Linked DNA regions of Methylicorpusculum oleiharenae. The protein of the gene in region 1 binds, or shares a complex with, the protein of each later gene. Links are inferred from orthologs where the notes say so. Each region holds a gene or a part of one and is shown in the gene's direction. Other genes may lie near its edges.

What was found.
Region 2: the proteins of trxA (region 1) and trxB are in contact, whole or in part, in a crystal structure (PDB 1F6M), measured with the Escherichia coli proteins. The link is inferred for Methylicorpusculum oleiharenae from one-to-one orthologs.

What each region holds. Positions count from the first base shown.
Region 1 is NZ_WUTY02000001.1:1,016,971-1,024,429, reverse strand. Bases 1-2,937 are described here. They hold trxA (thioredoxin TrxA), read left to right. Parts: upstream 1-1,274; coding sequence 1,275-1,601; downstream 1,602-2,937. Other genes in these bases: rho (transcription termination factor Rho), read left to right, coding at 1,792-2,937; GO003_RS04795 (DEAD/DEAH box helicase), read right to left, coding at 1-1,174. In the rest of the region: more of rho, read left to right, coding at 2,938-3,048; GO003_RS04780 (oxidative damage protection protein), read right to left, coding at 3,151-3,423; mutY (A/G-specific adenine glycosylase), read right to left, coding at 3,420-4,478; GO003_RS04770 (AsmA family protein), read right to left, coding at 4,494-6,626; GO003_RS04765 (hypothetical protein), read left to right, coding at 6,933-7,223; GO003_RS04760 (peroxiredoxin), read right to left, coding at 7,399-7,459. UniProt on the Escherichia coli protein: Participates in various redox reactions through the reversible oxidation of its active center dithiol to a disulfide and catalyzes dithiol-disulfide exchange reactions.
Region 2 is NZ_WUTY02000001.1:5,181,801-5,189,312, reverse strand. The notes cover bases 3,799-6,788. They hold trxB (thioredoxin-disulfide reductase), read left to right. Parts: upstream 3,799-4,810; coding sequence 4,811-5,767; downstream 5,768-6,788. Other genes in these bases: GO003_RS23115 (arginyltransferase), read left to right, coding at 6,695-6,788; aat (leucyl/phenylalanyl-tRNA--protein transferase), read left to right, coding at 6,003-6,698; GO003_RS23135 (DNA translocase FtsK), read right to left, coding at 3,799-4,453. Outside these bases: GO003_RS23150 (succinate dehydrogenase iron-sulfur subunit), read left to right, coding at 1-769; GO003_RS23145 (FAD assembly factor SdhE), read left to right, coding at 769-1,026; GO003_RS23140 (FlgO family outer membrane protein), read right to left, coding at 1,127-1,762; more of GO003_RS23135, read right to left, coding at 2,168-3,798; more of GO003_RS23115, read left to right, coding at 6,789-7,414.

The sequences.
Region 1 (7,459 bases):
GCTTGACGATCTCGGCTAATAATTCAGCGGTGATTGGACTGACGGGAACTTTTTGGTTGATAAACGTTTCAATGTCAGGCATGGAGTACGCATACTCTTCGCATATAAAGCTGATGGCTTCGCCGCTTGCGCCAAAACGCGCGGTACGGCCTATGCGATGCACATAATCTTCAGCATCCTGGGGCAGATCGTAGTTGATGACATGAGAGACATCGGTGATATGCAAGCCGCGTGCAGCGACATCGGTCGCGATCAGTAGTTGAAGTTTATTGTCCTGAAAATCACCCAGTAAGCGTTGACGCTTTTCCTGGGGCACATCCCCACTGAGAACCGCTGTTTTATACCCGTTAACATTCAAATAATCATCGAGTTGTTCAGCACATCGCTTGGTGTTGACGAAAATAATGCTGCGTTGCGGTTTATATTTATTCAAAATTCCAATCAACAAAGGAATTTTTTGCTCGTTAGACGGACAGTAAGCACTTTGCTTGATTGCCGAGGACGTTACCTCTTCCGATTCTATTTTGATTAATACGGGCTGGTTCATATGTTCGTAAGCCAGTTCCGTCACTTTGTAAGAAAGCGTTGCGGAAAACAATAAATTAAGCCGCTTGTCGGCTTCCGGCATGCGTCTCAACAGGTAACGAATATCCTTGATAAAACCCAGATCAAGCATGCGATCGGCTTCATCCAGAACCATGACCTGAACATGATCCAGAGTGAACACATTTTGCCGATAGAAATCAATAATTCTGCCCGGTGTGCCAATTATTATGTCGACATTTGATTTCAATGTATTCTGTTGCTTCTGGTAATCCGTACCCCCGTAAACCAGCGCAAATTTAAAATCCAGGTATTTGCCCAGCAACAAAGCATCTTTATGAATCTGAATCGCTAATTCCCGAGTTGGAGCAAGAATAACGGCGCGCGGGTTCTTGATTGTCTCGTTTTCATCATTAATCAGCTGCTGGAAAGTAGCGAGTAGAAAGGTCGCGGTTTTACCGGTACCGGTCTGCGCCTGGCCTGCGATGTCTTTGCCGCGAAGCGACAAGGGCAAAGATTTATCCTGAATGGGCGTGCAATAGTCGAAACCGGCTTCATTTAATCCTTTAAGGATAGAGTCGGATAATTCAAGATTACTGAATCGAGTTTGGGTTAGATGCGTCTTTTTCATAGGCGCATAGCATAACCTAAAATTGGCTGTGGCTAAAATTCATTGACAAAGTGATTGACTCCCTCCTATAGTTTAGTCTTTACAAATTTTGGAGATGAGTGTGAGTGAGTCAGTCCTGCATGTAACCGATGCTGAATTTGATGAAACTGTTATTAAAGCCGACGGCCCGGTACTGGTTGATTATTGGGCAGAATGGTGTGGACCTTGCAGAATGATTGCTCCGGTACTGGATGAAATCTCCAAAGAATATGCCGGAAAATTGACAGTGGCCAAAATTAACATTGATGAAAATCCTGAAACACCACAACGGTATGGCGTGCGTGGTATTCCAACTTTAATGTTATTTAAGGGCGGCGAAGTGGAAGCCACTAAAGTTGGGGCACTTAGTAAATCTCAGCTCGCTGATTTCATCGACAAAAACATATAATCGCCAAATACTTGCTGGCCCGTCATAATTTATTTGGACGGGCCGGTTATCTGGAGTGTATAATCTCGGCGTGCATTCCAAGCATATCCCAACAGTTCCTCAAGAATTATTTTTTTCCAAAAATTGAACACCTTTCTCTTGATCTTGCGGCTTTCTGCTGTAATTTACTTTCTTTCGAGTCCCCTTTAATATGAATCTAACCGAGTTAAAACTTAAACAAGTTGCTGAACTTATCAATATCGCTGAGTCCCTGGGACTTGAAAACGTCGCAAGAACCCGCAAACAAGATCTGATTTTTGCTATCCTGAAAAAACAGGCGAAAAGCGGCGAGGATATCTATGGCGACGGTGTATTGGAAATTCTTCAGGACGGCTTTGGTTTTCTTAGAACACCCGGATGTTCGTATTTGGCAGGACCCGATGACATTTATGTTTCACCCAGTCAGATTAAGCGATTTGGCCTTAGAACAGGCGATACCGTCAGCGGAAAAATAAGACCGCCTAAAGATACAGAGCGTTATTTTGCGATGCTCAAAGTTCAACAAATTAACTTTGAAGCGCCGGAAAATACAAAAAACAAAATTCTATTTACCAACCTGACACCGTTATTTCCCAATAAAAGATTCAGACTTGAGCGAGGCAATGGAACCAGCGAGGATCTCACTGGACGGATTATCGATCTGATTGCCCCCATCGGAAAAGGTCAGCGCGGCTTGATCGTATCACCGCCAAAAGCCGGTAAAACCATGATCATGCAAAATCTTGCCCATTCTATTGTTGAGCAAAATCCTGAATGTTATCTGATTGTCCTGCTGATCGACGAGCGTCCTGAAGAAGTCACGGAAATGGAGCGTTGCGTACGTGGAGAAGTTATTTCCAGTACTTTCGATGAGCCGGCAACACGCCATGTTCAAGTGGCTGATATGGTCATCGAAAAAGCACGTCGGTTGGTAGAGCACAAACACGATGTAGTTATATTGTTAGACTCGATCACTCGTCTGGCCAGAGCGTTTAACACCGTGGCACCCTCTTCCGGCAAAGTATTGACCGGTGGTGTTGATGCCAATGCTCTGGAGAAGCCAAAACGCTTCTTTGGTGCGGCCCGAAACATTGAAGAAGGCGGCAGTTTGACCATTATTGCTACCGCATTGGTTGAAACCGGTTCAAGAATGGATGATGTCATTTACGAAGAATTCAAGGGAACCGGTAATATGGAATTACATCTGGATAGGAAATTAGCCGAAAAGCGCAGTTACCCCGCAATCAATATCAATCGTTCCGGTACCCGTCGCGAGGAATATCTGGTTGATCCGGAAGAATTACAAAAAACCTGGATTTTACGAAAGATTCTCCAGCCTATGGATGAAATGGCCGCGTCTGAGTTTTTGTTGGGTAAGCTAAAAGACTTTAAGACCAACGCTGAGTTTTTTGAATCGATGAAACGGTAAAAATGAGGATCTTGAGTTATCCGGTCAAATAGGCTGAATAAAAAATCCTTTATCCTCTTCCCGGATTTCGCTAAGCTTCATCCGGGCAAATCTGTGTGAAATTTATTGCGGCGGTGGAACGTAACCTTCCGGCATTACCGTTTCGCTGCTGGATAGAAACTTTGCTCGTTCTTCTTCCAAAAACTTCTTGGCTTTGGGGTCGAAACTGGTCAAGCGGTGTTCATTAAGCAACATGGTCTGCACGCTGAGCCATTCCTGCCACACCTGTTTGGAAATATTCTCATAAATATATTGGCCTTTAGGTCCAGGGAATGGCGGCGTATCAAGACCTTCCGCTTCTATACCCAATTTTGCACATTTAACCATTCGGGTCATGCTGTATCCTCGTGAGTTGATTCCAATAGCCGCTGTATCGGTGCGGCTAGTCCAAGTAATTTGATTTGCGGGTTTTTATACCAGACTAACCGATTAGCTTCCATCACAAAATGTTTGTGGTTATCGGTGGTAATTCTCAGTGGAATATAATTCAAATGGAAGTGGGAAAAAGTATGCCTTTGTTCGGGCAGGCACTCGCTTTTTATTATCGAAATTTGTTGGCACAAGCACCACTTATGCGCTGCAGTTACAGACTCAAATTCCGGAAAACTCCATAATCCCCCCCAAATTCCGGATAAAGGGCGTTGCTCCAGCAATGTGTGTCCAGAGCCATCCGTCAAATACAGAAAATAGAGGTGTTTAACCGGCAGTTTTTTTGCAGGTTTCGGAGCAGGAAGCAAGGCAACGGTTCCATTAAGCCGGGCATAACAATCGGTATGCAAGGGGCATCGAACACAGTCAGGTTTACTGCGGGTACAAACGGTTGCCCCCAAATCCATAATGGCTTGCGTGTAATCGGCAACCCGTTCCTTAGGCGTATAGTAAGCGCTCACCGTCCATAATTGTTTGGCGGTAACTGACGTCCCCGGCCATCCTGAAACACCTTCAAACCGGGCCAGAACACGCTTGACATTGCCATCCAGAATGGGATGACTGTTTTGAAATGCAATACTTAAGATCGCTCCTGCTGTGGATTGCCCTATCCCTGGAAGTTGAATGAGCGAATCAAAATTATCCGGGAAACGACCGGAAGCCTGAATGATCCGGGCACTTTGATGGAGGTTTCTGGCTCTGGCGTAATACCCCAATCCGGACCACATTTGCAAGACACTATCGAGTGAAGCGGAAGCGAGATCATCTACTTCAGGGAAACGATCAACAAACTTTAAAAAGTAGGGAATAACTGTGCTGACTTGCGTTTGTTGCAGCATGGTTTCCGAGAGCCAGACCCGATACGCTGTGACAGGCTGTTGCCAGGGGAGATCTTTGCGGCCGTTTAGATCAAACCAGTCCAATAGTTTTCTTTGAAAAACACTCGCTTCTACACGCATCATTACTTTTAAATGGAATCAGAAAAACCGTTTGAGCAAATCGCTGGCACCAGGGCCGAATTTTTTATCCAGTTTTTTTAGTAACTTATCTTTTTTCTTTTCAATTTTGTCTTTATTTTGCTCAATGAGAAATTGAGCAACATCAAAAGTCATGACAGGCTGATCCACTGTCCCGGTAATGAAAACAGTAATGGGTGGATTTTCGCCCGATTCAGAGGTTTTATCCTGAGACTTACTCTTTAGCAGCTTGGCATTGATTTTATAATTCACTTGTTCAGAGTTTAAATCGATAGTGCCTGAGCCTTGCGCATTGAGTTTTGATGATTTGGCGCTCAGATCCTTATTGGTAATCACACCTTTTGCAATCTGTCCTGAGCCGCTGATTTCAGAAAAAAGGGTTTGATCCTTTGGGTGATCGGTTCTAACCGGTGAACCCTTGATTGCTGTTTTAGCATTGTCGATTAGTGCTTGCAGGTTAAATCCTTTGATCACGCTATCTTTCACCAAAAAATCAAACTGGCCTTTCAACGTCGATAGCAGCAATGATTTCTCTAAACTTTGGCTTTGGAGTTGGGTTGTAAGATTTAACTTGCCGCTGAATTTCGCTTGGCCTTTTAAATCGGTCAGCAAGGGTTCAAGCTGAAGATTGACAATGCTCTCTTGAATAGACATTTTCGGGGTACTGGCAGACTCTCCGTTAAAGTCCATAGAACCGTGATATGCGCCTTGATAGAGACCGGAAATAGCTTGTTTTGTTTTAACATGCCCTTGCCGGGCTGACAGATTCAAACTTAAGCCTGTTAACTTGAGTTTTTGAATGGTCAGTGAATCTACAGTCAAACTGCCTTCCGCATTGATTTTTTTCAATGTTTCAGCGGGCAGGGCTGACATTGCCACTGCTAAGGCGGCTGCAGGACTGGCCAGTGTTGTTGACTTTTCTTTGGAGTCTTTAGCGGGTAGATAGTTGTCTGCATTTAATCGGTCAATGTTGAGATTAAAATGAGTAACAGGGGTGGTTGAAATTGTATCGATTCGGGCGCTGCCTTGAAGCACGCTATCATCCAGCTGGATTTTCAAGGGGTCTATCAACACATTAGCCGGCGTGGTTTTAAGCGAGAATTCGGCAGAGGCCTGCGTCAATGCGTTGTTATTTTGCATAACGGGTAAGGAGAAGCCCCAGCGGGTTAATAATTTGGCGAGGTTGAAGGGTTGTAATTTAAAACGGCCTTCGGTTTGAGGTGCCTTTAACAGGTCACTGATGACCAGATCGCCAGATAAGCTTAATTCTTCCGCTTGAAGATTAGAGTCGTTTATTTTCAACCGGTTTTCATTCAGATCCAATGAGATGTTTGCTGTCAGACCCATTGATAATTCGCCTGCCGGTACTGAAGGACTTTTAATCTTGGTCTGTAGCGAAGTCTTCTCTAAAATGAAAACTTGAAAGTCAGGTTTTATCAGCAGGTTGGCCGATAAGTTTGTTGAGTTGGTCAATTGAGCCGCAGGGTTAGAAAATTCGAATGAGAGCTTTACCGGAACCGGTTCATTGATGATTAACGCCTCGGTATTCAGTGTGAAATCAGTTATTGTCCAATGATCATCTTTTGCCTGACCCACCCAGGAAACCTGGCTGCGCTCAATGGTAAGCCCTGCGATAGCCAATGCGCCGATTGCCTGCACAGTATCCTGCGCATAACTGTCCGCGGTTTTTGCGGGTTCCGATCTAGGCAGGGTTGGGTCAGTTTTGAGAGCCTTGCCGGAACGCTCCCAGTTACCCTGGCCCTCAGCATTTTTTTCAAGATTCAGATTTAGACCCACCAGAGTAATACGATCGATTTCAACCGATCTTGACAGTAATGGGAGCAGTTTAACTCTGATATTAAGCCGGTCAAGTTGAGCAAGGACTTCCTTTCTAAAACCCGGCGCATTACTCACACTGATTTTTTCAGCGGTAAAACCAAGCCAGGGAAAAAATGAAAGCTCAACCGGCCCATTGATACTAACGTCTCTATCCAGTTGTTCATATGCTACTTTTTCAATGTGCGGCTTTAATTGCTCCGTGTCGAAGGTTAAAGCAAATAGTACGATTCCTAACGATAGCAGCAAAACAAATCCAGCGAAGAAGATCCCTGCAATTTTTAGATATTTTCCCATGACTTCCTCATGAATAAAGATGCGACAACCGGGCTATATCGATTATCATTGAAAGAGCATTTTAATGCTTAACAGTTGCAAGACGATAAGATAAATTGCATGCCTATTAAAATGTTCATAAATAGTAACCTACTCACCCACTTAGAATTGAGGGTGCCGGTGATTGATTTCAAAGGAAGCGTGAATACGTCCCTGTAGCTCTCTGCAACATCCCTGTTACAGAAGCCTTTTCAGTCAACCACCGACACCCAATAAAATTGGAGCGGGGAGCAGATATCATAAATAATAAATAAAACGGGGGAGCTTATGTTATTTGCAAAAATTGCCGGAATATTAATCATGGTGTGGTTTTATCAAACGGCTAAAAAACAACAGGAAAATGGCATGAAATGGGCAATAACCGGTTTGGTGGGTTATTGGCTGGTATGGTGGATCGTCACCTTATCGATAGCCAATCCTTTGCTGGAAACGTTTGAAAGAAGCTCGGCGCTGATTCAGATGTCGATCGGAATAATTCCGGCAATAGCGGCTATTATCGCAGCGCTATTTATTAGAAAGAAATTTCTGGTAGATGCTTTTGAATCAAAAAATCAGTAAAAGAAATTTTTAGTGGGTGTGGAGCTGTTTGACAATCAGCGGTTTAGCCAGGTTTAAAGACCAACACGGCTTGGATTTTTGTGTGCCGCAACGAATTCACAGCCTTGAGGTTTGTTTGAGTGTGCCAATGACAAAAAGCCTTGGCACACTTTAAAACTACTTCGAAATCGATTCTTTACAGCTTATCTGCGTTTTTATCTAAATAATCAGCAACACCGTCGGGACTTGCTTTCATT
Region 2 (7,512 bases), 4.2 Mb from region 1 along the record:
GCCCAAAAATTCAGTCATAAAAGAAGGTAAAACCTTCAAAGCCGCATCAGGAGTGACCAATATACGCCGGTTTGAAGTATATCGCTGGGATCCGGACAGTGGCGAGAATCCCCGTATCGATATTTATGAAATCGACATGGATACCTGTGGACCTATGGTGCTGGATGCCATACTGAAAATAAAGAATGAAATCGACAGCACTTTGACCTTCCGGCGCTCATGCCGCGAAGGGGTCTGCGGATCGTGCGCGATGACCGTCAATGGCAAGAATACGCTGGCCTGCACTAAGGCGATCAGCGATTATCCGGATACCGTCAAGATATTTCCTTTGCCGCATATGTCAGTGGTCAAAGATCTGGTGCCCGATATGACGCACTTCTTTGCTCAATATGCGTCCATCAAACCGTGGATAGAAACCCAAACGCCACCGCCGGCAGATTCCGAAAGACTGCAAAGTAAAGAGGACCGGGCCAAGTTGGACGGGCTTTATGAATGCGTGCTTTGCGCTTGTTGTTCGACCAGTTGTCCAAGTTACTGGTGGAACAGTGACCGTTATCTAGGTCCTGCTATTTTGTTACAAGCTTATCGTTGGATTGTCGATAGCCGCGATGAGAGTACCGGTGAACGTCTGGACGAGTTGGAAGATCCTTTCAAGTTGTATCGTTGTCACACGATTATGAATTGTACCGATACCTGCCCTAAAGGGTTAAACCCGGCTAAAGCGATTGCGGAAACCAAAAAGCTGCTGACTCAAAGAAAACTGGGCTAATGGCTAATATCAGTCAACTGCGGTGGCAATGCCGCCGCGGCACACTGGAGCTGGATTTGATGTTAATGCGGTATCTGGAGGCATGTTACGAATGCGCGTCTCCAGATGAACAAGCCTGGTTTGTTGAATTATTGACGTTACAAGATAATGTCTTAATGCCGTTATTGATGGGTGAGCAGCAAGCAGAAACTGAGAACTTGAGATTCATCGTTGAAAAAATTCGTTCAGTGCCGCCAAGTCAATCCGTCAGTCCCTGACATTCGCGGTTATTCAACCGGAATTAAATCCCAATCGCTGCTTATATAAATGTTGTATCACTTCCCCTAATCAAAACGGGGAAGTGACATTTGAGTTTTCTTACTGTAACGGCTCAAATTCTGATTTTGATTCGTCTGTATCTGCCTTTTCGGGTTCGGCTTCTACCGCCTTATCCGCTTCCTTTTCGACTTTTTCTATTTTCTTTGCTTTGAGCAAGTTTTTAACATCAGGACCCATTGAAACTGATAAATCAGAGGTTGAGATAAAGTGCCCGGTTTCTATGTCAACCACTCTTAATGAAATATAGGCATTTTCTTTACCAGGCGCGAATACGCCGATTATCAGAGCGCTGGCGCCTACTTTGTTCAGATCGGCTTTGGTCGTGTCGGAAAGATGTAAAATGCCGCTGTCACTTTTCACGAAGATCTCAGTAGGCAATTCCATTCCCATGATCTGATAGCCTGACCGGTGTAACGCTGAAGAAATCTGCTCAGATATAATCCTACCGAATGACAGCGTCTGACCTAAATCATCGGTATTGACCAATGAATTGATCACTACAAGACTGCCGCGCGGTAAGGGCTGTCTCAGATTTTTGATTAAATCCTCAACCGCATCGTAACTGACTTCAACTAAATCATCATCGTCAACTTCATCGGAATAATACATAGGCCCGCATCCTGAAAGAGCCAGCGAGGCTAAAAACAATAAAGTGATTGTTTGGAATCTGAACATATAAACGTCTCCTGGAAATTAAGCGGCAAATTCAGCCTATATTATAGATGCCGCTATAAGGATTTAAGCTGAACTTTTTAGTATTTATGCTGAAAATATTCAGATTTGTGAGTTGATGCAGTAAGAATACTTAATGGTTGATGAGCCGGTTGGTTTGGAATAAACAATAAGTGATTGTTTAAAATAATTTTTTCAAAATTAAAACCAGCTGAACTTAGAATTAAAAAAGTAAATGATTGAAAACAGGGTGAGTTGAAAAAAGGCGAGAAGCCAGAAATAAAATACAAAAAAAATGACTCTAATTTGCTTTTCTTCCTGCTTTTTACGCCGGGCTAATAGCAATCCACCCAAAAATGCGAGCAGCAGCATTGCTATCAAGCCAATGATGACAGGATTGTTCACGGGTTAATCTTTTTTAGGGGGAGGCGGTGCCAAAACCTCTCTTGAGCCATTGGTTTCGGCTGAACTGACAATACCTGCCGATTCCATGTCTTCAATCATGCGCGCAGCGCGGTTATAGCCCACTTTAAAGCGCCTTTGAACGCTGGATATCGAGGCTTTACGGGATTCAGTTACAAACATGACCGCTTCGTCGTACAGCGGGTCTGTTTCGCTATCGTCACTGGTGCTTCCGCCGAAACCGTCGCTGCTATCGGATCTTTCCTGAGTAATTTCTTCAAGATAATTAGCCGGTCCTGTTTTTTTCAAGAATTCAACGACTCGATGAACTTCATGGTCATCGACAAAAGCGCCGTGCGCTCTGATCGGAATGCTGGTGCCGGAAGGCAGGAAGAGCATGTCACCGTTGCCTAAAAGGGTTTCAGCCCCACCTTGATCCAGAATGGTCCTGGAATCGATACGTGAAGAGACCTGGAACGAAATACGGGTCGGCACGTTAGCTTTTATCAAACCGGTCAAGACATCGACCGATGGCCTTTGTGTTGCCAAAATCAAATGGATACCGGCAGCCCGGGCTTTTTGGGCGAGTCTGGCGATCAGTTCTTCAACTTTTTTGCCGACAATCATCATCATGTCTGCCAACTCATCGATGACAATAACGATACTGGGTAAAGTAGTCAGCGTAGGAAATTCCTCCCCATCTTCTAAAGGTCTTTCCAGAACGAAGAAAGGATCGCGAATGGTTTCGCCCTTTTCGGCGGTGTCATTGATCAGTTGATTAAAACCGGCCAGATTGCGCACCCCCATTTTGGACATCAGTTTATAGCGCCGTTCCATTTCGCCCACTGCCCAGCGAAGAGAATTGCTGGCTTCTTTCATATCGGTGACGACCGGCGTCAGCAAATGAGGGATGCCTTCATACACGGACAATTCCAGCATTTTTGGGTCGATCATGATCATTCGGACGTCTTGAGGCGTCGACTTATAGAGCAGACTGAGGATCATTGTGTTGATCGCGACCGATTTTCCCGAGCCGGTGGTACCGGCAACCAGGGCATGTGGCATTTTGCCGAGATCCGCTACCACAGGTATGCCTGAGATATCTTTTCCCAGCGCTAAGGTCAGTGCGGATTTGGCTTTCTCAAATCCGCTGGAGGCCAATAATTCCTTCAGGTTGACTATTTCGCGTTCTTGATTGGGAATTTCAAGGCCTATGACAGATTTGCCGGGAATGATTTCGACAATCCGGACGCTGGAAACTGATAAGGCCCTGGCCAAGTCTTTGGATAAACTGCTGATGCGGCTGACTTTGACGCCGGCGGCCGGTTGTAATTCAAATCGGGTGATGACAGGGCCTGGATGAACCGAAACTACCTCAACGACCACGTTAAAGTCCTGCAGGATATCTTCAACCAGGCGTGACATGTCTTCCAGTTCGCTTTTGGTATAACCTTTTACCCGCGTATCGCGCTCATCCAGTAAATCTACAGTAGGCAATTGTCCTGAGCTGACTTTTGAAAGGTCGACTCGCATGGGTTGTTTTGGAGCGGGTTTGGGTTTGTTTTCAAGGATTTGTTCAGGTTGAAAAACGGATGGCGCGGTCTTTTTGCGTGCTTTGGCTTCAGTTTTTCGGGTTTGCGCGGGTGTCGTCGCTTCTTCGTCATAGGTTTCGGGTGCAAGCTCATCATGAGTCAGTTTTAATAAGTGCCGAGTCAAAAAACGGCAAAGCAACAATGAGTATTTGCCTACATCATCAATGACTTTTAACCAGGACACGCCGGTAAATAAAGTGATTCCTGCCAATAAAACCGCCAGAGACAATAAGGTTGCGCCGGAATCGCCGAATATCACGACCAATGAATCGCCGATTTCCTGACCCAGAATGCCGCCGGTGTTTCGAGGTAATTCAATAGGTGCTCTCAGTAGATGAAGATAAAGTAACGCAGTTCCGGATAAGGTGGTGGCAATAAAGCCAAGCCATCTGAGGCTTAATACGAATTTACCGTTGTTCGATTGGCCCTGGGAATAGACCAAACAGCCATGCCAGCCAATCATGATAGGGAAAAGATAAGCCATGATGCCAAACAAACTCAGGCAGAAATCAGAGAGCCACGCCCCCACCATGCCACCTGCGTTGGCTATCGCTTGGCCCGTTCCGCTATGAGACCATCCTGAATCCTCATTGCTGAAAGTAATCAGGGAAATTAAAAAAAACACGGCTAATGTGGACAGACCCAGCAATGCTATTTCTCGTAATCCACGAATTGTTTTTTCTTCTATCACTGCAGACATGAATCAGTTCCCTAAAATAATTCGATAAAACATGATTATAGAATAGTATTTGGATAAATAACATTAATCTAGATCAGAGAATCAGGTTAAATTAATTTAGCCCGATTCACTCTCAAACAGATAGCCTAATAGGGGGCAGTTTGCGGATTTTCAACCGCTGCTGATATTAAAAATACAAATTAATCAATAGGTTAATTTTTTAGAAAGTTGCCTTGTTGCGCAAGGGAGGAAATGCACCGCCCTACAAGATAAGTTTGCTCAGCTTTTAGCGGATAATCAGCAAAAATTTGAGAATAAACATTCTCAAGTGATAATCTGTAGACAAAATTATTTCTTATCCTCTTTGGAGAAAATTCAATGACTGACATTAAACACTGCAGGCTTCTTATCCTGGGCTCGGGTCCTGCAGGCTATACAGCGGCAATCTATGCCGCGCGCGCCAATTTAAAACCGGTTATTGTTACGGGCATGCAACAAGGGGGGCAGTTGACCACAACAACCGATGTGGATAACTGGCCGGGTGATGTAGAAGGATTACAAGGTCCTGATTTAATGGAGAGAATGCTTAAACACGCGGAGCGTTTTGAAACCGAAATCGTGTTTGATCATATTCATACGGCCGATTTGTCTTCAAGGCCGTTTAAGCTCACTGGCGATTCCGGTGTTTATACCTGCGATGCACTGATTATTGCCACGGGGGCGTCAGCAAAATATTTGGGCATGGAATCGGAGGAAGCCTTCAAAGGCAAAGGTGTTTCAGCCTGCGCGACTTGTGATGGCTTTTTTTATAGGAATAAACCGGTTGCCGTGATTGGGGGCGGCAATACTGCGGTTGAAGAAGCGCTTTATCTGTCCAATATTGCATCCAAGGTGACCGTGATTCATCGCCGGGATAAATTTCGCTCTGAAAAAATTCTGTCCGACAAACTCATTGAAAAATCACGGTCCGGAAATGTCGAGATCAAATGGTATTCCACGCTTGATGAGGTCTTGGGCGACGACATGGGCGTTACCGGTATCAGAATCAAAAGCGCGCAGGACGATTCCACTGAAGAGCTGGACGTCCATGGTGTATTCATTGCCATTGGGCATACGCCAAACACGGATATTTTCAATGGTCAATTGGATATGGATCATGGCTATATCAAAGTAAAAAGCGGTATTCAGGGTAATGCAACGTCTACCAGTGTGACTGGCGTTTTTGCAGCGGGCGATGTCATGGATTCTATCTACAAACAGGCGATTACCTCGGCAGGGTCAGGTTGTATGGCCGCGCTGGATGCGGAAAAATTTTTGGATGAGCTTGACAATTGAAATGGCTTGAGGGGTGAATGGGTCAATGTTCCCCGTACTTGAAATAATAAAAGTATCTTGCCCACCTCCTCCCCTATTGTTGGGTGTAGTGGCTTGATTTCAAAGGACGAATGAATACGTCCCTATAGCTCTCTGCAACATTCCTGTTGCAGAAGCCTTTTTAATCAATCACCTACACCTTCCATCCCAAGCGGGCGAGTAGTTTGCAATGAAGTTCAATTTGTGATGAGAGACCATGCAACTGGCTGTTCTTGATCCCCTAAACGACAGCGAGCCGTTTCCGCCCGCTTACCTTGCCTTGCCGGATCCGAATGGATTGCTGGCTGTAGGTGGTTGCTTGTCTCCTGTTCGGCTGGTCAATGCGTATAGACAAGGTATTTTTCCCTGGTATAACCCTGGCGAGCCCATTCTTTGGTGGTCGCCCGATCCTCGCCTGGTGCTCTTTCCGGAAAAGTTGAACGTTTCGCGAAGCCTCGCCAAAAGGCTGCGAAAAGGTGATTATGTTGTGACCTATGATCAAGCGTTTGAGCAAGTTATGGACGGATGCGCAGAGCCTCGGAATCATGAGTCCGGTACTTGGATTACGGATGAAATCAAAGACGCTTATATTGATTTACACCATATGGGGGTTGCCCATTCGGTGGAAGCCTGGTGTAACGGAGAACTGACAGGAGGGCTATACGGCGTTGCAATTGGACAGGTTTTTTTCGGCGAATCGATGTTTCATACGCGAACGGATGCGTCCAAAGTGGCTTTTGCCTTTATTGTTGAAAAACTCAGGCAATGGAATTATCGGTTGATTGACTGTCAGGTCAAGACGCATCACCTGCTCAGTTTAGGCGCAGAGGAAATAGACCGGCAGGAATTCATTGATCTTTTACACAAATTTTGTGATCTCGGACCAGGGCCGGATGCTTGGCAAGCGCGATGACAACCATCAATCTTTATGTGTCTGGTGAATATCCCTGCGGTTACCTTAAAAATCATATTGCGCGCTCCGCGTTTGTGCATCCTTCCGAGGCTATTAATAACGCACTGTATTCTGATCTGATAGCTTTGGGTTTTCGCCGCAGCGGTGACAATGTTTACAGGCCGAGTTGCACGTCTTGTAATGCGTGTATTCCAACGCGGCTCAAGGTGTCTGAGTTTATGCCCAATCGCAGCCAAAAGCGCTGTATTGCGCGTAACCAAAAGACCGAAGTTGTTATCAAGCCGGATCTATTCGATGCCGGTCAGTTTGCTTTGTACAAGCGATATCTGGCCAGCAGGCATAACGAACACGGCAATTTGGAATTGGAAGCAGATGACTTTATGGGGTTTCTTGGCAGTCATTGGTGTAATACGCATTTTGTAGAATTCCGTAATGAGGGCGCAATGTTTGCGGTAGCGGTTGTCGATCAAGTTGAAAATGGCTTGTCCGCAGTCTATACGTTTTTTGATCCGGACTTTTCTGATTACAGTCCGGGTGTATATGCTGTTCTTTGGCAAATTGAACACGCCAGACAACTAAAGCTGGACTGGCTTTACCTCGGATTTTGGATAAAACAGTGCCAAAAAATGGCTTATAAAAGTAATTACCAACCCTTACAGTTGTTCGATGGCAAGCAATGGGTCGATTATCCGGGTGATGAGGATGAAACAGGTTGAGCCGGTTTACACTCATCGTAGATCGAAATTCGGCCACCGGGGTGCCCGTCAAAGGACGCCGTAAAACCATCCATGCTGGCAAAGCCTTTGCCGAACAA